2 linked regions of the Cytobacillus sp. IB215665 genome follow. Each later gene encodes a partner of the first gene's protein in a complex. Links are inferred from orthologs where the notes say so. Each region holds a gene or a part of one and is shown in the gene's direction. Other genes may lie near its edges.

What was found.
Region 2: the proteins of tig (region 1) and rpsG are in contact, whole or in part, in a crystal structure (PDB 3GTY), measured with the Thermotoga maritima proteins. The link is inferred for Cytobacillus sp. IB215665 from one-to-one orthologs. Residues at the interface, in WP_004081061.1 of Thermotoga maritima: Glu122, Val124, Val129, Leu130, Tyr133, Glu188, Gly259, Ile262, Tyr263, Glu266, Ser270, Glu273, Gln274, Glu277, Arg308, Gln311, Ile312, Ser315, Tyr316, Glu325, Arg329, Arg336, Leu363, Phe366, Trp367, Arg373, Leu377, Arg381, Leu384, Glu387; in WP_004081843.1 of Thermotoga maritima: Lys34, Lys52, Lys55, Glu59, Arg62, Gln63, Glu66, Asn67, Lys69, Val71, Arg95, Ala109, Lys110, Lys111, Gly112, Arg113, Pro114, Glu117, Glu121, Ile124, Ala125, Tyr127, Asn128, Asn129, Thr130, Gly131, Lys135, Asp139, Arg142, Met143.

What each region holds. Positions count from the first base shown.
Region 1 is NZ_JAXBME010000002.1:106,835-116,657, forward strand. The notes cover bases 758-3,754. They hold tig (trigger factor), read left to right. Parts: upstream 758-1,611; coding sequence 1,612-2,898; downstream 2,899-3,754. Other genes in these bases: SLH52_RS02530 (tetratricopeptide repeat protein), read left to right, coding at 758-1,368; clpX (ATP-dependent protease ATP-binding subunit ClpX), read left to right, coding at 3,536-3,754. Outside these bases: leuD (3-isopropylmalate dehydratase small subunit), read left to right, coding at 1-252; more of SLH52_RS02530, read left to right, coding at 358-757; more of clpX, read left to right, coding at 3,755-4,801; ATP-dependent protease LonB, read left to right, coding at 5,042-6,715; lon (endopeptidase La), read left to right, coding at 7,179-9,503; yihA (ribosome biogenesis GTP-binding protein YihA/YsxC), read left to right, coding at 9,500-9,823. UniProt on the Bacillus subtilis protein: Involved in protein export. Acts as a chaperone by maintaining the newly synthesized protein in an open conformation. Functions as a peptidyl-prolyl cis-trans isomerase.
Region 2 is NZ_JAXBME010000023.1:19,375-31,454, reverse strand. What follows is about bases 1-2,812. They hold rpsG (30S ribosomal protein S7), read left to right. Parts: upstream 1-1,077; coding sequence 1,078-1,548; downstream 1,549-2,812. Other genes in these bases: fusA (elongation factor G), read left to right, coding at 1,670-2,812; rpsL (30S ribosomal protein S12), read left to right, coding at 617-1,039; SLH52_RS20625 (50S ribosomal protein L7ae-like protein), read left to right, coding at 264-512; rpoC (DNA-directed RNA polymerase subunit beta'), read left to right, coding at 1-138. Outside these bases: more of fusA, read left to right, coding at 2,813-3,748; tuf (elongation factor Tu), read left to right, coding at 3,864-5,051; SLH52_RS20600 (hypothetical protein), read left to right, coding at 5,212-5,397; rpsJ (30S ribosomal protein S10), read left to right, coding at 5,423-5,731; rplC (50S ribosomal protein L3), read left to right, coding at 5,766-6,392; rplD (50S ribosomal protein L4), read left to right, coding at 6,420-7,043; rplW (50S ribosomal protein L23), read left to right, coding at 7,043-7,330; rplB (50S ribosomal protein L2), read left to right, coding at 7,358-8,188; rpsS (30S ribosomal protein S19), read left to right, coding at 8,246-8,524; rplV (50S ribosomal protein L22), read left to right, coding at 8,542-8,883; rpsC (30S ribosomal protein S3), read left to right, coding at 8,887-9,543; rplP (50S ribosomal protein L16), read left to right, coding at 9,546-9,980; rpmC (50S ribosomal protein L29), read left to right, coding at 9,970-10,173; rpsQ (30S ribosomal protein S17), read left to right, coding at 10,194-10,457; rplN (50S ribosomal protein L14), read left to right, coding at 10,501-10,869; and more genes.

The sequences.
Region 1 (9,823 bases):
TTAAAAAATGGTTTGCTCCCAATTAAATTAGATAGAGAAGATGTAAAGTATATATTATATGAAGGAAATAGTTCTAACTATACTTTACAAATAGATTTAGAGAATCAAAATATCTCGGATGAGAAAGGCTTTAGTAAAGGATTTTTCATTGATCAATACAGAAAAGAGTTGTTAGTTAAAGGCTGGGATGAAATAGACTTGACTTTTGTTTATGAAAAACACATATCACAATATGAGAAATTAAATAAGTAGTAGAGGCGCCCAGGTTCTTTCCGAGGCGCTTCTTGTTTTCTGTTCACTTACTTGATAAACTTAATAACACAAAAGTACGAAAATGGCTATAGGGCGGTAAAATTGATGGCAGATAACAGAAAACAAAGAGAAAATATTCTTCCCTTCCCTAATCTAAAAGAACGGCTTATTGAAAAGGGGTTTGATCAACTACAGCAAAAGCAATTTCAAGAAGCACTTTTGTTGTTTGATCAAGCAGGTGAAATAGAAAGAGATCACCCTGAAATTGAATTAGGTACTGTGTTATGCCTGTTTGAGTTAAATAGATTTGAGGAAGCAAAAGAAATATGTAATAGCATGCTGCAAAAAGGAATTGGCGACTATTATCAAGTTTTACAAATATATACGTCTATTCTGCTACAGCAAGGGCATTACAATGAAATCATTACTACGATTGAGGCTATACTTCAAGAGGGGAATATCCCTTCAGAATATGCTGAAAATATGTTTAAACTTCTAGACTTCAGTAGAAAAATGAATGTCAATAATGTGGAGAGTAGTAATAACGATAATATTGCCGAAGGTAGCACTTTGGATCAAATGCTCAACCAAGGCGATGATATTGAAGAACACTGGAAAGCAATTCAACTTCTTCGAAATCAAAATGTTCGACGTGAGAGACAAACTATAGAGACATATTTAATTAACCCTAAAAAATCACCACTTATTAAATCTGCTTTATTACAAGTTTTAATGGAGCAAGAAGTAGATTTTGATATAAGTATCATTAAATTTAATCGAGATATAACAATAAAACCAACCGAGCTTTTAGATAGTAGAGAGGATCCTTTTACAAAAGAAGTTTTAACAATACTGGAAAAGAATGTTTCGAATGAAAATCCGACTTTATATGAAGTAATTAAAGAGATTTGGTTTAGACATTTGTTCATTTTATTTCCTTTATACCCTGAACCTAGGGAAGCAAATCTCTGGGCTGCAGCATTACATATAATAGCTTTGGAGATGCAGGGGTTTGATCATGACCGACATAGTATAGTATCCAAGTATGATGTAAATAATGACCAATTAATGCAAGCATGTGAAGCCATCTATAAGATTGAGGACATTTCTTCATAGTAAATGAGTTGAACATTAAATAGTCATACTACCTACATAACTGGGAATCTTTAACTGTTAATTAATTTATATAAAAAAATCAGTTTGTGTTGAAAGCAAATTATTCTGTGTTATAATGTAGTGGTTGTATTGTAGTAAATTTGAAGCTACATATAAGTGCGCAAAAAGATAATGATACAATCAATTCGTTATCTATCATATTTGATTAATGAAGCATATAAATAGATGTTGGAGGGAATTTTTATGTCTGCAAAATGGGAAAAATCAGAAGGGAACCAAGGTGTCCTAACTGTTGAAGTAGATGCGGAAAAAGTTAATGAAGGACTAGATGCTGCGTTTAACAAAGTTGTGAAACAGGTGAACGTTCCTGGTTTCCGTAAAGGTAAAATGCCAAGAAGCCTATTTGAAAAAAGGTTCGGAGTAGAGTCTTTATATCAAGATGCTTTAGATATTTTATTACCTGAGGCATACTCTGCAGCTGTAGAGGAAACTGGAATTGAACCAGTTGATCGCCCAGATGTTGATATTGAACAAATGGAAAAAGGTAAAACACTTATTTTCACAGCGAAGGTAACAGTGAAACCGGAAGTTAAATTAGGTGAATATAAAGGCTTAGAAGTTGAAGAACTTGATGCTACTGTAACTGATGAAGATGTCGATAATGAACTTAAGCAACTTCAAGAACGCCAAGCAGAATTAACTTTAAAAGAAGAAGGTTCTGTTGAAAACGGTAATACAGTAATCATGGATTTCGAAGGTTTTGTTAATGGTGAAGCATTTGAAGGTGGAACAGCTGAAAATTATTCATTAGAGATCGGATCAGGTACATTTATTCCTGGTTTTGAAGATCAGTTAGTTGGTTTAGAAGCAGGTGCTGAAAAAGAAGTTGAAGTAACTTTCCCTGAAGAATACCACTCTGAAGAATTAGCTGGTAAGCCAGCAACGTTTAAGGTGAAAGTTCATGAAATAAAAGCAAAGGAACTTCCAGTCTTAGATGATGAGTTTGCAAAAGATGTTGATGATGAAGTTGAATCTTTAGAAGAATTAACAACAAAAACGAAAGAAAAATTACAAGAAACTAAAAAGCGTGAAGCAGAGGATAACCTTAGAAATTCATTAATAGAAAAAGCTGCTGAAAATGCTGAAGTAGAAATTCCTGAAGCGATGTTTAAAACTGAGACAGATAGAATGGTTCAAGAGTTTGAACAGCGTCTACAAATGCAAGGTATGAACCTTGAGTTATACACACAATTCTCTGGTCAAGATGAAGCGGCACTCAGAGAGCAAATGAAGGAAGAGGCTGAAAAGCGCGTTAAAATTAACTTAACTTTAGAAGCAATTGCTGAAGCTGAGAATTTTGATGTTACAGACGAAGAAATTGAAAAAGAACTTGAAAATATGGCAGGTATGTACAACATGCCTATAGAAGAAATTAAGAAGATGTTAGGGAATTTAGATAGCATCAAAGGAGATTTAAAAATTCGTAAATCAATTGATTTTCTTGTAGAGAATCGTAAAGATGTTGCATAATAATAAGTAAGAAGTAAAACAAGGCACGAAGTACATCGTGCCTTGTTTTATCTAATCAGAGGATAATTTAGGCGTCTTATTTTTCCATGTATTGCTAACAATAATGTTATTTTTTTTAAATGAGTATGGGTAAAGTAATTATTAATGGCTCTTATCTAACCAAGTTGCTAATGATCATAAGTTAGAAGAGCTCGTTTTAAAAAAAAGCTCTTTTTGCAAAATTTGTTGCTATTATCACCAAATTAGCCCCATAAAAAATGGCTCTAGATGTTAGTCATCATGTTTCATAAGAAAAGAAGCTACGAACACTAGTTGTGTACGTATTTATTTCTCAGTAGGAAAAAAACAACCAATGAGAAAATTGCTTAATTCATAAACGATAAGTAGGTCAGTGCATTCTACTGTTATTATTTATCCTTATGAGTTATAATGTTGTATTAATAAAGATGATCAGCTGTTATACATAGTGTTGAGCGCATTATTTTTGTTAGCAAGTACATTTGTGATAAAATGCAATACATAACTTTTTTAAATCGGTAATTTTGATTGTAATATGAGGATAACGAGAACATAGAAGGATAAGGCGCTGTTGCTTTAAACATCCTCCATAAGAAAAAATGAAATAAGGGGTGAAAATATGGGATTTAAATTTAACGAAGAAAAAGGACAATTAAAATGTTCGTTTTGCGGAAAAACCCAAGATCAGGTTCGTAAATTAGTTGCCGGTCCAGGTGTATATATATGTGATGAATGTATAGAATTATGCACTGAAATAGTTGAGGAGGAATTAGGGACTGAAGAAGAAGTAGAATTCAAAGAAGTTCCGAAACCAATTGCAATTCGCGAAATCCTTGACGAGTATGTTATTGGTCAAGATGCTGCAAAGAAATCCCTTGCAGTAGCAGTGTACAATCATTACAAGCGAATTAACTCAAATAGTAAAATTGATGATGTTGAACTTTCAAAAAGTAACATCGCAATGATTGGTCCAACTGGATCTGGTAAGACCTTGCTAGCTGAAACATTAGCAAGAATTTTAAATGTACCATTTGCTATTGCTGATGCTACATCACTTACTGAGGCTGGATATGTAGGTGAAGACGTTGAAAATATTTTGTTAAAGTTAATACAAGCAGCTGATTATGATGTTGAAAAGGCTGAAAAGGGTATCATTTATATTGACGAGATAGATAAAGTTGCTCGTAAATCGGAAAATCCTTCCATTACTCGTGATGTTTCTGGAGAAGGCGTGCAACAGGCATTGCTGAAAATTTTAGAAGGCACTATTGCTAGTGTTCCTCCTCAAGGTGGAAGGAAGCATCCACATCAAGAGTTTATCCAAATTGATACAACAAATATTTTATTTATATGTGGTGGTGCCTTTGACGGCATTGAGCCAATTATAAAACGCCGTTTAGGTAAAAAGGTGATCGGTTTTGGATCAGACATGAAACAAAAAGAGCATGATCAGAAAGAGCTGTTATCAAAAGTTCTACCTGAAGATTTGCTGAAGTTTGGACTAATTCCAGAATTTATAGGTCGATTACCAGTAATCGCAAGCTTAGAACCACTTGATGAAGATGCATTAGTGAAAATCCTTACATTACCTAAAAATGCACTTGTGAAACAGTATCAGAAGATGCTTGAGTTAGATAATGTAGAGTTAGATTTTGAAGAAGATGCTCTGATTGAAATCGCCAAAAAAGCAATTGAACGGAAAACAGGAGCTCGTGGTCTACGTTCAATTATTGAAGGTATTATGCTGGATGTTATGTTTGAGCTTCCTTCTAGAGAGGACATATCAAAGTGTATTATAACGGCAGATACTGTTATGCATAATACTCCACCAAAATTAATTCTTGATGATGGTTCAGAATTAAAAGATCGAAAAACATCAGCTTAAAAGATGACTGGAAACATAACCTCTAAAGGATATTACTTACCTTTAGAGGTTTTTAGGGTTTATCCCAATAATAATTTTAGGAAAGTGGGCAGCTAATTTACTGAGGAATGAACGAGGTGTTCAGTAGTCAGTGACTTATTTCCACTAATTTTAATGTATGAAAAAAATGTGTTTATACAAACTTCTGCACGGAGATACTATCAATTAATGATGGATTCATACGTTCAGGAGGGAATTGATATGAGTTGGACTAGCATCGCCTTACTCGTCCAGTTATTTTTTGGTGTAATTATTGGGCTATATTTTTGGAATTTATTAAGAAATCAACGCACTCAAAAAATATCAATTGATAAAGAATCACGTAAAGAAATGGAACATTTGAGAAAACTTCGCTCTATTTCATTAACTGAGCCATTAGCCGAGAAAGTTAGGCCGTCAAGTTTTCAAGAAATTGTCGGACAAGTAGATGGAATTCGTTCTTTAAAGGCTGCTTTATGTGGGCCAAACCCTCAACATGTCCTTATATATGGCCCACCTGGTGTAGGAAAGACGGCTGCGGCTAGATTAGTATTAGAAGAAGCAAAGAAAAGCTCTAAATCACCATTTCACCAATCTTCGGTTTTTGTTGAACTTGACGCTACTACTGCTCGTTTTGATGAAAGGGGAATTGCTGACCCACTAATTGGCTCAGTACATGATCCAATTTATCAAGGTGCGGGGGCCATGGGGCAAGCAGGTATACCGCAGCCGAAGCAAGGTGCTGTGACGAATGCCCATGGTGGTGTACTTTTTATTGATGAGATTGGAGAGCTTCACCCTATTCAAATGAATAAGCTACTAAAGGTTCTTGAAGATCGAAAAGTATTTTTGGAAAGTGCTTATTATAGTGAAGAAAATTCACAAATTCCTAATCATATTCATGATATTTTTCAAAATGGTTTACCAGCAGATTTTCGGTTAATTGGAGCGACTACTAGAACACCAAGTGAAATACCTCCTGCGATTCGTTCTCGATGTTTAGAAGTGTTTTTCCGTGAGTTAGATAAAGATGAAATTAAGGTTGTAGCTAGCAATGCCGCTCAGAAAGTACAAATGGAGATAGATGATAAAGGTTTAGAGATTTTATCAAATTATGCTAGGAATGGTCGTGAAGCAGTCAATATGGTTCAAGTTGCTGCAGGGATTGCAATTTCTGAAGAAAGAGAGAGCATATACGATGAGGATATAGAGTGGGTTATTGAGTCCTCTCAACTCGTACCACGTTATGAAAAGAAAATTTGTGCTAATTCAAAGGTAGGCCTAGTTAATGGCTTAGCTGTATTTGGGCCAAATACAGGAGCGTTACTAGAAATTGAAGTAACGATTATTCCTGCAGAAGATCAAGGTACAATTAATATCACAGGTATTGCAGAAGAGGAAAGTATTGGAGATAGGGCTAAATCAATTAGACGAAAAAGTATGGCTAAAGGGTCTATTGAAAATGTAATTACTGTTCTTCGTTCTATGGGCGTCCCTGCATCAGATTTTGATATACATGTCAATTTTCCTGGCGGATTTCCAGTGGATGGTCCTTCTGCAGGGATTGCAATGGCGACTGGTATTTATTCTGCAATTAATAAAGTGAAAGTTGATAGAACTGTAGCGATGACAGGGGAGATTAGTATTCACGGTAATGTTAAACCAATTGGTGGTGTCGTTGCGAAGGTGAAAGCTGCAAGACAAGCAGGAGCAAAAAAGGTGATCATACCATCGGAAAATATGCAAAAGCTCTTAAAAGGCATAGAAGGAATTGAGATTATTCCTGTCAATCACCTAAATGAAGTATTCGATATTGCTTTAATAAAGCCAAAAATTCATCATACTGAATCAATCATATCATCTCCAGCAAAACTACAGGAAAAAGAATCAGTTTAATGATCGTTATTTGAAAAGGGTTTATTAAGTTGTTTTATTAATTGTTGGTTTCATTATTTAGTAAATAAATAACTTTTCTTCTCTAACAAACCTTATCTTATTTTTCATATGGCTGTTTTCGCATTGATTGTTGCTTTTAAGAAATAAAAACGTATAAATCAAATCTTTTTTCTCATTTAAAATAAAGTCACTTACATTAATTTGTTTGTTGCTGTCCAGCAACAAATTATAAGAAAAGAGAGCCTTTCAAATTTAGTAACAATAACAGCAGAATTTTGAAATGAGCCATAGTATAAAGTGCCTTGTAAGTTAGACTCTTTGTACTGTGGCGCTTTCAAATAGTAAAAAACACTCCTTCAATAAATGTAGTGATAGTTGTTTCTATTTTACAAAGGAAAAAATGTACTATACAATAGTTCAATACAAGTATTTAGTGTTTTATATAATTGGAGGTATTTTTCCGATGGGTAAGAATAAACAAATGATCGTTCCCCTCCTGCCTCTCCGAGGAGTATTAATCTATCCGACAATGGTATTGCATCTAGATGTCGGTCGTGATAAATCTGTGAAAGCGCTCGAAAAAGCAATGATGGAAGACCGACATATTTTCTTATCATCGCAAGTAGATGTTTCGATAGAAGAACCAACGATCGATGATCTGTACGAAATGGGGACATTAACCCATGTTAAGCAAATGCTTAAGTTGCCAAATGGTACAATTCGGGTTTTAGTAGAAGGGATTAGTAGAGCTGAAATCGAGACATATTATGATGAAGGTACTTATCACTCTGCAAAAATTAATACATATGAGGATCCGCAGGTGAAAGGCAATGAAGAAGAAGCATTGATGAGGACAATGCTACAATTATTTGAGCAATACATAAAACTATCAAAAAAAATATCGGCAGAAACGTTTATGACAGTGTCGGATATTGAAGAGCCAGGGAGAATGGCAGATATCATTGCTTCCCATTTACCGTTAAAGATTAAAGAGAAGCAAGAGATATTGGAAACAACAGATCTTAAAGAACGTCTTCATCAAGTCATTACTATCATTAATAATGAACGTGAAGTTTTAAACTTAGAGAAAAAAATAGGACAAACTGTAAAACGGTCAATGGAACGAACGCAAAAAGAGTACTATCTCCGTGAGCAAATGAAAGCAATACAAAAAGAGCTAGGAGATAAAGAAGGAAAAACTGGTGAAATTGAAAAACTAAAAAGTAAAATACATGAAGTTGGGATGCCTGACCAAGTAAAAGAAACTGCTTTAAAAGAGTTAGATAGATATGAGAAAATACCTGTTAGCTCTGCTGAGAGTGGTGTAATTAGAAATTATATTGATTGGTTAATTATGTTACCTTGGTCTGTTTCTACAGAGGATAGTTTAAATGTCAAAAAAGCTGAAAAGATCTTAAACGATGAGCATTTCGGTCTTGAAAAAGTGAAAGAACGTGTTCTTGAATACTTAGCAGTGCAGCAGTTAACCGAATCGTTAAAAGGACCAATTTTATGCCTGTCCGGCCCTCCAGGGGTAGGTAAGACATCACTGGCTAAGTCTATAGCTAAATCATTAAATAGAAATTTTGTCCGTATTTCCCTTGGTGGTGTCCGTGATGAATCAGAGATTAGGGGGCACCGGAGAACATATGTAGGGGCGATGCCAGGTAGAATTATTCAAGGTATGAAAAAAGCATCAACTATCAATCCGGTATTTCTATTGGATGAAATTGATAAAATGTCAAGTGATTTTCGTGGAGATCCATCTTCTGCAATGCTAGAAGTACTTGATCCAGAACAAAACCATTCATTTAGTGACCACTATATTGAAGAACCATATGATTTATCTAATGTAGTATTTATTGCTACTGCTAATGATTTATCTACAATTCCAGGACCGCTTCGAGATAGAATGGAAATAATTACCATTGCTGGTTATACTGAAATTGAAAAACTGCATATTGCAAAGGACCATTTATTTCCTAAGCAGCTGAAAGAACATGGTATGAAAAAAGCAGTATTACAAATTAGAGATGATGGATTACAGAGTGTTATAAGATATTACACACGTGAAGCAGGTGTTCGTGGATTAGAACGTCAGCTCGCAACAATATGTAGAAAAGCAGCTAAGTTAATTGTTGCAGAAGAACGCAAAAGAGTAATCATTACTGATAAGAATATTGAAGAATTTTTAGGGAAAAAAATATTTCGTTACGGTCAAGCTGAAATAGATGACCAAGTTGGTGTGGCAACTGGGCTTGCATATACTCCTGTTGGAGGAGATACGTTATCAATAGAAGTTTCACTTTCTCCAGGTAAGGGGAAGCTTGTTTTAACTGGTAAACTTGGTGATGTAATGAAAGAATCAGCACAAGCTGCATTCAGTTACATACGATCTAGAGCAGAAGAGCTTCATATTGATCCTAATTTCCATGAAGAGAATGATATCCACATTCATGTCCCTGAAGGTGCAGTACCTAAAGATGGTCCATCAGCTGGAATTACTATGGCAACAGCACTTATTTCTGCATTAACGGATTATCCTGTTAGTAAAGAAGTTGGTATGACTGGAGAAATTACCCTTCGTGGAAGAGTGCTTCCTATAGGAGGACTGAAAGAAAAAACGTTAAGTGCTCATCGAGCTGGCTTAAGGAAAATTATTGTTCCAAAAGATAATGAAAAAGATATTGAGGATATTCCAGAAAGTGTGAGAAATGATTTGACCTTCATACTCGTTTCTCATTTAGATGAAGTCTTGGAACATGCGATTTTAGGAGATACTATATGAAAGTTACAGATGCAGAAATAGTTATTAGTGCAGTGAAGCCAGAACAGTATCCAAATGCAGAGAGGTTTCCAGAATTTGCTTTAGCAGGAAGATCAAATGTTGGTAAATCTTCCTTTATAAATAAAATGATCCATCGTAAAAATTTAGCTAGAACATCATCAAAACCAGGTAAGACACAAACGTTAAACTTTTATTTGCTTAATGAATCAGTATATTTTGTTGATGTACCCGGTTATGGCTATGCAAAAGTGTCTAAGAAGGAACGGGAAGCATGGGGGAAAATGATCGAGAAGTATCTTACTACACGTGAGCCATTACGT
Region 2 (12,080 bases), on another replicon or contig:
GATGATTTACTTGGGTTGAAAGAAAATGTAATTATTGGTAAATTGGTTCCCGCTGGTACTGGAATGACACAGTATCGCAAAGCCACACCAGAATTACCATCGATCATTGAAGAAGAAGCTGCAGTAATTGTTGACTGAAGTTTATAGAGGAGTGTTTGTAACCTCCTCTATAAGCAAGTTTTTTTCTTGTTGACATTTGTTGAACAGAATGTTATTATAGCAAAGGTGTTTCAAATAACCTGTTACTTTGGAGGATATTAAAGTTGTCTTATGAAAAAGTATCACAGGCAACAAAGATTATAATAGGTACAAAGCAGACGGTTAAAGCTCTCAAATCGGAAGCTGTGAAAGAAGTGATCGTTGCTGCTGATGCTGATGAACGCATAATTAGTAAAATTGTGAATGTAGCTAAAGCGAACGATGTGCCTATTAATAAAGTAGATTCAATGAAACAGCTAGGTAGAGCTTGTGGAATTGAAGTGGGAGCAGCAACAGTTGCAATTATTTATTAAAACTGTTTTTGTGGAAATATCATTTTCTACAAAAACTTTGTTTTTGTAAAAAAATGAACCACCTGGATGTGTGGTCTTAGCAACATACGGAAGGAGGAAACAAGATGCCTACTATTAATCAATTAGTACGCAAAGGTCGCGAGACGAAAGTTAAAAAATCAATGTCCCCTGCTTTGAATAAAGGGTACAATAGCTTCAAAAAGTCACAAACTAACGTTTCATCTCCACAAAAACGTGGTGTATGTACACGTGTAGGTACAATGACACCTAAGAAGCCGAACTCAGCACTTCGTAAATATGCTCGTGTTCGTTTAACGAATGGAATTGAAGTTACAGCATATATTCCTGGGATTGGACATAATCTACAAGAACATAGTGTTGTATTAATCCGTGGCGGACGTGTAAAAGACTTACCAGGGGTACGTTATCACATCGTTCGTGGTGCGTTAGATACTGCTGGTGTTGATAACCGCATGCAAAGTCGTTCTAAATATGGAACGAAAAGACCTAAAGCAGCAAAGAAATAACAACATAGTAAGAACAATGACTGAAAGGAGGAATATCAATGCCTCGTAAAGGACCCGTTGCAAAAAGAGACGTGTTACCAGATCCGATTTACAATTCAAAGCTAGTAACACGCTTAATTAATAAAATGATGGTTGATGGAAAAAGAGGAAAGTCTCAAGATATTCTTTACAAATCGTTTGAATTAGTAAAAGAACGTTCTGGTAAAGAAGCTATGGAAGTTTTTGAGCAAGCTCTTAAAAACATCATGCCAGTATTGGAAGTTAAAGCTCGCCGTGTTGGTGGATCTAACTATCAAGTACCAGTTGAGGTGCGCCCTGATCGTCGTACTACATTAGGACTTCGTTGGTTAGTAAACTATGCACGTCTTCGTGGAGAAAGAACGATGGAAGAGCGTTTAGCTAACGAAATTTTAGATGCAGCTAACAATACAGGTGCTGCAGTTAAAAAGCGTGAAGATACGCATAAAATGGCTGAAGCGAATAAAGCATTTGCTCATTATCGTTGGTAAGCCAATAAACTTGATCGACCTAATAAAGAGCAATGTGAATCATTATAAGATCTCCATTGACTCTTTGATGGTCAACTAATAATTATAATACGATACTTTATAATGGAAGGAGAAAGACCCAATGGCAAGAGAGTTCTCCTTAGAAAAGACTCGAAATATCGGTATCATGGCACATATTGATGCTGGTAAAACAACAACAACTGAGCGTGTACTTTATTACACTGGTCGTATTCATAAAATCGGTGAAACTCATGAAGGTGCATCTCAAATGGACTGGATGGAGCAAGAACAAGAACGTGGTATTACTATTACTTCTGCTGCAACAACTGCACAGTGGGAAGGTCACCGCGTTAATATCATCGATACACCAGGACACGTAGACTTCACTGTTGAAGTTGAGCGTTCACTTCGTGTGCTTGACGGAGCAGTAGCAGTTCTTGATGCTCAATCAGGCGTTGAGCCTCAAACTGAAACAGTTTGGCGACAGGCGACTACTTACGGAGTTCCCCGAGTGGTGTTCGTTAATAAAATGGACAAAATCGGTGCAGACTTCTTATATTCTCTAAGCACTATTCACGATCGTTTACAAGCCAATGCAGCTGCAATTCAACTACCAATCGGAGCGGAAGATGAATTCCACGGGATTATCGATTTAGTTGAAATGAACGCTGTTTTTTACGGGAACGATTTAGGAACTGATATAGAAGTTCGTGAAATTCCTGAAGAGTATATGGATCAAGCTGAAGAATACCGTGAAAAATTAGTTGAAGCGGTTGCCGAGCTTGATGAAGATTTAATGGAAAAATACTTAGGCGGCGAAGAAATTACTAAGGAAGAGCTTAAAGCTGCAATCCGTCAAGGAACAGTTAATGTTGAGTTCTATCCAGTAATTTGTGGATCAGCTTTCAAAAACAAAGGTGTTCAATTAATGCTTGATGCAGTTGTTGACTATCTTCCATCACCATTAGATGTTCCGGCTATCAAAGGTACTCTTCCTGATACTAACGAAGAAGTTACTCGCCCTTCTAGTGACGATGAGCCATTCTCAGCACTTGCATTTAAAGTTATGACAGACCCATTTGTTGGTAAATTAACATTCTTCCGTGTTTACTCAGGAACATTAGACGCGGGTTCATATGTACAAAACTCAACAAAAGGTAAGCGTGAACGTGTAGGTCGTATTTTACAAATGCACGCAAACTCACGTGAAGAGATATCAAAAGTTTATGCTGGTGATATTGCAGCTGCAGTTGGACTAAAAGTTACAACTACAGGTGATACGTTGAGCGAAGAGAAAAATCAAGTTATTCTTGAGTCTATGGAATTCCCTGAGCCGGTAATTTCACTTTCGATCGAACCAAAATCAAAAGCTGACCAAGATAAAATGACAACAGCACTTCAAAAACTTCAAGAAGAAGATCCAACGTTTAGAGCACATACTGACCAAGAAACAGGCCAAGTAATTATCGAAGGTATGGGTGAATTACACTTAGACATCCTCGTTGATCGCATGCGCCGTGAGTTCAAGGTAGAAGCAAATGTAGGTGCTCCACAGGTTGCATATCGTGAAACTTTCCGTGCTGCTGCAAAAGTTGAAGGGAAATTCGCGCGTCAATCAGGTGGACGTGGACAATTCGGTCACGTTTGGATCGAATTTGAGCCAAATGAAGAAGGTAAAGGCTTTGAATTTGAAAATAAAATTGTCGGTGGTGTAGTTCCACGTGAGTACATTCCAGCCGTTGGAGCTGGATTAGAAGATGCAATGGGCAATGGTGTACTTGCTGGGTATCCACTAGTTGATGTGAAAGCTGCTCTTGTAGATGGTTCTTACCATGATGTTGACTCATCTGAGATGGCCTTTAAAATCGCAGCATCTATGGCATTGAAAAATGCGATCTCTAAATGTAACCCAGTCATCCTTGAACCTATTATGAAGGTTGAAGTTGTAATGCCTGATGAGTACTTAGGAGACATCATGGGTGACGTTACATCACGTCGTGGTCGCGTTGAAGGTATGGAAGCTCGCGGTAACGCACAGGTCGTTCGTGCGATGGTTCCATTATCTGAAATGTTTGGGTATGCTACTGCATTGCGTTCTAATACGCAAGGTCGTGGTACATTCTCAATGCACTTTGATCACTACGAAGAAGTACCAAAAGCAATTTCAGAAGAAATTATTAAGAAAAATAAAGGTGAATAATTGATTTATTCCATTTATTAAAGTATAACTACTTATGTAAGAAAGAAAGTAGTTCAAGATAGCAACTACTATCTTATATAAATTATGATATGTATATTAAGGAGGATAAATTATAATGGGTAAAGAAAAATTCGATCGTTCCAAAACACATGCGAATATCGGTACAATTGGTCACGTTGACCACGGTAAAACAACTTTAACTGCTGCTATTACAACTGTTCTTGCTAAAAAAGGTGGAGCAGAGGCACAAGCATATGATCAAATTGATGCAGCGCCAGAAGAGCGTGAGCGTGGAATCACAATTTCTACTGCACACGTTGAGTACGAAACTGACACTCGTCACTATGCACACGTAGATTGCCCAGGACATGCTGACTATGTTAAAAATATGATCACTGGTGCGGCGCAAATGGATGGAGCTATCCTAGTTGTTTCAGCTTCTGATGGTCCAATGCCACAAACTCGTGAGCACATCCTTCTTTCTCGTCAGGTTGGTGTACCTTACATCGTTGTTTTCTTAAACAAATGTGATATGGTAGATGACGAAGAGTTACTAGAATTAGTAGAAATGGAAGTGCGTGACTTATTATCTGAGTATGACTTCCCTGGTGATGACATTCCTGTTATCCAAGGTTCAGCTCTTAAAGCTCTTGAAGGAGACGCTGCATACGAAGAAAAAATTATTGAGTTAATGGCTGCAGTTGATGACTACATCCCAACTCCAGAGCGTGACACAGAAAAAGATTTCATGATGCCAGTTGAGGATGTATTCTCGATCACTGGTCGTGGTACAGTTGCTACTGGTCGTGTTGACCGCGGTAAATTAAATGTTGGAGATGAAATCGAAATCATCGGTTTAGCTGAAGAGTCAAGCAAAACTACAGTTACTGGTGTAGAAATGTTCCGTAAGCTTCTTGATTATGCTGAAGCTGGAGACAACATTGGTGCATTACTTCGTGGTGTATCACGTGAAGACATTGAGCGTGGGCAAGTTTTAGCTAAGCCTGGTTCAATTACTCCACACCAAAAATTTAAAGCTGAAGTTTACGTATTATCAAAAGAAGAAGGTGGACGTCATACTCCATTCTTCACAAACTACCGTCCTCAGTTCTACTTCCGTACAACTGATGTAACTGGTATCGTTAATCTTCCAGAAGGCGTAGAAATGGTTATGCCTGGGGATAACATTGAAATGACAGTTGAGCTTATCGCTCCTATCGCACTTGAAGAAGGTACTAAATTCTCTATTCGTGAGGGTGGACGTACTGTAGGTGCTGGAGTAGTAGCTACTATCACTGAGTGATAATAGATAAGAAACAGGTTTGCGTTTATACGTAGACCTGTTTTTTTATGGAATGGTTCCTTGTTAAACAATATTAAGATCTAAAAGTCACCTAAAGGGACATTAACAAAAACTGCTAACAGTATGTTGTGCTAGAGTAATTGAAAAGAGACTGTAAGGCGTGTATACTAAGTCGTGGGTTAAAAAAATTGATAGATTAAAATTTGCTATTGCATTAGGTGCAATTTTTTTATATAATAGTGAATGTTGGTCTTTGACTGCGATGATGTGGAAGGTTGCTGACACACCCGGCCGCTTTGCCATGGCGAGTGTGGGGAAATTTCCACGGAGAATGTCTATTAAATAAAATAGGCGATAAAGGAGGGAAAATAATGGCAAAAGAAAAAATTCGTATTCGATTAAAAGCTTACGATCACCGAATTCTTGATCAATCTGCAGAAAAAATCGTAGCAACAGCTAAGCGATCAGGTGCAAATGTCTCTGGTCCGATTCCGTTACCAACTGAAAAGTCTGTTTATACGATTCTTCGTGCTGTTCATAAGTATAAAGATTCTCGTGAGCAATTTGAAATGCGTACACATAAACGCTTAATTGATATCGTAAATCCTACTCCAAAAACAGTAGATTCACTAATGCGTTTAGACTTGCCGTCAGGTGTAGATATTGAAATTAAACTATAATAAATAATAAGTTAGATAACAGGAGGTGTGACGAATGACCAAAGGAATCTTAGGTAGAAAGATTGGTATGACACAAGTGTTCGTTGGAGATGTACTTGTACCAGTTACTGTAGTTGAGGCTTCACCTAACGTAGTTCTTCAGAAGAAAACTGAAGCAACAGATGGTTATGAAGCTATACAACTTGGTTTTGATAACAAGCGTGAAAAGCTTGCTAACAAACCAGCTAAAGGACATGTTGCAAAAGCGGATACTACGCCTAAGCGCTTCATCCGTGAATTCCGCGGGCTGAACGTTGAGGAATATGAAGTTGGTCAGGAAGTCAAAGTTGACGTCTTCTCTGAAGGCGATGTAGTAGATGTTACAGGTATTTCAAAGGGTAAAGGATTCCAAGGTGCAATTAAGCGCCACGGACAATCACGCGGCCCTATGTCACACGGTTCGCGCTATCACCGTCGTCCTGGTTCAATGGGACCTGTTGATCCAAACCGTGTATTCAAAGGAAAGCTTTTACCTGGACGTATGGGTGGAGAACGTATAACTGTTCAAAACTTAGAAGTTGTAAAAATTGATGCTGAACGTAACATTTTACTTATTAAAGGTAATGTCCCAGGACCAAAAAAAGGTCTTGTAACTATTAATAGTGCGGTTAAGGCACAGTAATTTTTGTAAGAAAGGAGGAATATACCAATGCCTAAAGTAACATTATATAGCCAAAATGGTTCTACAGTAGGTGAAGTAGAGCTTAATGAATCTGTATTTGGTATTGAGCCTAACAAGAGTGTATTATTCGATGCAGTTATTATGCAAAGAGCTTCCTTAAGACAAGGAACTCACAAAGTAAAAGGTCGTTCTGAAGTACGTGGCGGTGGACGTAAACCTTGGCGTCAAAAAGGTACTGGACGTGCTCGTCAAGGATCAATTCGTTCTCCACAATGGCGTGGTGGTGGAATAGTATTCGGACCTACACCTAGAAGCTACAGCTATAAGCTACCTAAGAAGGTACGTCGCTTAGCACTTAAATCAGCACTATCAACAAAAGTGCTTGAAAATGATATCGTTGTATTAGAGAGCCTAGCATTTGAAGCTCCTAAAACAAAAGAAATGGTAAACATTTTAAACAGTCTTTCTGCAGATCGCAAAGCGTTAATCGTAACTGCTGATCAAAATGAATTCGTGACTCTTTCAGCGCGTAATATTCCTGGAGTAACAGTTGTATCTGCTACAGGTGTGAACGTACTGGACTTATTAAACCACGATAAACTTGTGATCACTAAAGATGCGGTGGAAAAAGTAGAGGAGGTGCTTGCGTAATGAAAGAACCTCGTGATATTATTAAGCGCCCCGTTATTACAGAACGTTCTACAGATTTAATGGAAGAGAAAAAATATACGTTTGACGTTGATGTGAAAGCTAATAAAACTGAAGTCAAGGATGCTGTTGAGGCAATTTTTGATGTGAAAGTAGAAAAAGTAAACATCATGAACTACAAAGGTAAGTTCAAGCGTATGGGTCGTCATAGCGGTTATACTAATCGTCGCAGAAAAGCAATTGTGAAGTTAACTGCTGATAGCAAAGAAATCGAACTTTTTGAAGTATAAGTTTACTAGTGAAGGAGGGAAATAGAGATGGCGATTAAAAAGTATAAACCTACCTCAAACGGTCGTCGTGGTATGTCGGTATCAGATTTCGCAGAAATCACTACTGATACTCCCGAGAAGTCGTTATTGGCTCCTTTAAATAAAAAGGGTGGACGTAACAACCAAGGTAGATTAACAGTACGTCATCAAGGTGGCGGTCATAAGCGTCAATACCGCATCATTGATTTTAAACGCGACAAAGATGGTATACCAGGACGCGTTGCTACAATCGAGTATGATCCAAATAGATCAGCTAATATTGCGTTAATTAACTATGTTGATGGTGAAAAACGTTATATTCTAGCTCCGAAAAATTTAGAAGTGGGCATGGAAATCATGTCTGGCCCAGAAGCGGATATTAAAGTGGGTAATGCATTACCTTTAGTTAATATTCCTGTTGGTACAGTTATTCATAACATTGAACTTAAACCAGGTAGAGGTGGACAATTAGTACGTTCTGCTGGAACATCTGCTCAAGTTCTTGGTAAAGAAGGAAAATACGTTTTAGTACGTTTAACTTCAGGTGAAGTGCGTATGGTATTAGCTGCTTGCCGTGCTTCTATTGGTCAAGTTGGTAATGAGCAACACGAACTTATTAATATCGGTAAAGCAGGTCGTTCTCGTTGGTTAGGTAAACGCCCAACTGTACGTGGATCTGTAATGAACCCAGTTGATCACCCACATGGTGGTGGTGAAGGTAGAGCTCCTATCGGACGTAAGTCACCAATGACACCTTGGGGTAAACCAACACTCGGTTATAAAACGCGCAAGAAAAATAAGAAGTCAGATAAATTTATCGTGCGTCGTCGTAAAAAATAACGGGGTTGTGCTACGGTTCACAGGAACCGTATGCCAATCGCGAAGGGAGGTTCACATATGGGTCGCAGCTTAAAAAAAGGACCTTTTGTAGATGATCATTTAATGAAAAAAATTGAGAGCTTGAATGAAACTGATGGTAAGCGTGTGGTTAAAACATGGTCTCGTCGTTCAACGATTTTCCCTCAATTCATTGGTCATACAATTGCAGTTTATGATGGTCGAAAACATGTGCCTGTATATATAAGTGAAGACATGGTTGGTCACAAGCTTGGAGAGTTTGCACCAACTCGTACGTATAAAGGTCACGCTAGTGATGACAAGAAAACAAGACGTTAAGAGAGGAGGCATCCTAAATGCAAGCAAAAGCTGTTGCAAGAACAGTTCGAATTGCGCCTCGTAAAGCTCGCTTAGTAGTGGACTTAATTCGAGGAAAGCAAATTGGTGAAGCATTAGCAGTTTTACGCTTAACAAACAAAGCGGCTTCTCCGATAGTAGAAAAAGTATTAAAATCAGCTGTTGCAAACGCAGAACACAACTATGAGATGGATATTAATAATTTAGTTGTTGAAGAAGCGTATGTGAACGAAGGCCCGACTATGAAACGTTTCCGCCCGCGTGCAATGGGACGTGCTAGTCAAATTAATAAACGTACGAGCCACATTACTGTAGTGGTATCAGAAAAGAAGGAGGGATAATCAGTGGGTCAAAAAGTAAATCCAGTAGGTTTGCGTATCGGAGTCATCCGTGATTGGGAATCAAAGTGGTATGCTGATAAGGACTATGCAGATTTGTTGCATGAAGACCTTAAGGTTCGTGAATACATTACTAAGAGATTAAGTGACTCTGCAGTATCAAAAGTGGAAATTGAACGTGCGGCTAATCGTGTGAATATTTCAGTACACACTGCAAAACCAGGAATGGTTATTGGTAAAGGTGGTACAGAAGTAGAAGCACTTCGTAAAGCGTTAAATGCGTTGACAGGTAAACGTGTCCACATTAATATCGTAGAAATTAAGAGAGCTGACTTAGATGCTAAATTAGTAGCAGATAATATTGCTCGTCAATTAGAAAACCGTGTATCCTTCCGTCGTGTGCAAAAGCAAGCTATTCAACGTGCTTTACGCGCTGGAGCAAAAGGGATTAAAACAATGGTATCTGGTCGTTTAGGTGGTGCAGATATCGCTCGTGCTGAATATTACAGTGAGGGAACAGTTCCACTTCATACGCTCCGTGCTGACATAGATTATGGTACAGCTGAAGCAGATACTACGTATGGTAAATTAGGCGTAAAAGTATGGATTTATCGTGGAGAAGTCCTTCCTACAAAGAAGAATAAAGAGGAAGGAGGAAAATAATCATGTTAATGCCAAAACGCGTTAAGTATCGTCGCGAACACCGCGGTAAAATGCGCGGTCGTGCAAAAGGCGGCACTGAAGTAAATTTCGGTGAGTTCGGCTTACAAGCGCTAGAAGCGTCTTGGATTACTAACCGCCAAATCGAGGCTGCTCGTATTGCGATGACACGTTATATGAAACGTGGCGGTAAAGTATGGATTAAAATATTCCCATCCAAGCCATATACAGCTAAACCTCTAGAAGTTCGAATGGGTTCCGGTAAGGGTGCTCCAGAGGGCTGGGTTGCTGTTGTAAAACCAGGTAAGATTATGTTTGAAATCTCAGGTGTACCTGAAGAGGTGGCACGTGAAGCACTTCGTCTTGCATCACATAAACTTCCAGTAAAATGTAAGTTTGTAAAACGAGAAGAAATTGGTGGTGAATCAAATGAAAGCTAATGAAATTCGTGACCTTACCACTGCCGAAATTGAACAAAAAGTTAAGTCTTTAAAAGAAGAGTTATTCAATTTACGTTTCCAGCTAGCGACTGGACAACTTGAAAATACAGCTCGTATTCGCGAAGTACGTAAATCGATCGCTCGTATGAAAACTGTGATACGTGAAAGAGAGATCGGTGTGAATAATCGATAAATGAGGGGAGGTTTGCTTAAATGAGTGAACGCAACCAACGTAAAGTGTATACAGGTCGTGTTGTATCTGACAAAATGGATAAAACGATAACTGTATTAGTTGAAACATACAAAACTCATTCACTATATGGTAAACGTGTTAAGTATTCAAAGAAATTCAAAGCACATGATGAGCAAAATACTGCAAAAGTTGGCGACGTAGTTAAAGTAATGGAAACACGTCCACTATCTGCAACAAAACGTTTCCGTTTAGTAGAAGTAGTTGAAAAAGCGGTAATTATATAATACAAGGTCGGATGAATTTTATATCCGAAGGGAGGTTTCGTGAATGATTCAACAAGAATCTCGGTTGAAAGTTGCTGATAATTCTGGAGCTCGTGAAGTGTTAACGATAAAAGTTCTAGGTGGCTCTGGACGTAAATACGCAAATATTGGTGATGTAATTGTTTGTACAGTGAAACAAGCAACACCAGGAGGCGTTGTCAAAAAAGGTGAAGTAGTTAGGGCTGTTGTTGTACGTTCAAAAAAAGGAGCACGACGCCCAGACGGTTCTTACATCCGTTTTGACGAAAATGCATGCGTGATTATCCGTGACGACAAAAGTCCACGTGGTACTCGTATTTTCGGCCCGGTAGCTCGTGAATTACGTGATAGCAACTTCATGAAAATTGTATCATTAGCTCCTGAAGTTCTTTAATTTGAAAATTGAAATGCCTTATCAAGGAGGTGCAGATAAGATGCATGTAAAAAAAGGTGATAAAGTACTTGTGATTTCAGGTAAGGATAAAGGTAAACAAGGAGTTATCCTTGCTGCATTGCCAAAGAAAAGTAGAGTTCTTGTGGAAGGTGTGAATATTGTGAAGAAGCATTCTAAACCTTCACAAGCTAATCCCCAAGGCGGGATTAACAGCCAAGAGGCACCTATCCATGTATCAAATGTTATGCCATTAGATCCAAAGACGGGTGAACCTACACGTGTTGGACATAAGCAAGTTGATGGCAAAAACGTACGCTATGCAAAAAAATCTGGTGAATTATTAGATAAATAACTAGTTGTAGAAAGGAGGTACTATTATGAACCGCCTAAAGGAAAAATATCAAAAAGAAATTACTCCTAGTGTTATGAGTAAATTCAGTTATAAATCAGTTATGCAAACACCTCAACTTGAAAAAATAGTTGTAAATATGGGTGTTGGAGATGCAGTTGCAAATTCAAAGGCATTAGATAATGCTGTTGAAGAATTAACAACAATAACTGGTCAAAAGCCTGTAGTTACAAAAGCAAAGAAATCTATCGCTGGTTTCCGTCTTCGTGAAGGAATGCCAATTGGTGCGAAAGTAACTTTACGCGGTGAGCGTATGTATGAATTTTTAGATAAACTAGTGTCTGTTGCACTTCCACGTGTACGTGACTTCCGTGGTGTATCTAAAAAATCATTCGATGGTCGTGGTAACTATACATTAGGGATTAAAGAACAATTGATTTTCCCTGAAATTGAATATGATAAAGTTTCGAAAGTTCGTGGTATGGATATCGTTATCGTAACCACTGCAAATACTGATGAAGAAGCTCGTGAATTATTAACTCAAATGGGTATGCCGTTCCAAAAGTAATCAGTGCCATCTAAATATAAGGAGGCGAAAATGTGGCTAAAAAATCAATGGTCGTAAAACAAAAACGTGATCAAAAGTTTAAAGTGCGTGAGTACACACGTTGTGAACGATGTGGTCGTCCTCATTCAGTGCTAAGAAAATTTAAACTTTGCCGTATTTGTTTCCGTGAATTAGCATATAAGGGACATATCCCAGGTGTAAAAAAAGCAAGTTGGTAAAACCCAGATATGGGAAGGAGGTAAAAATATTATGGTGATGACAGATCCTATTGCAGATTTGCTTACTCGTATTCGC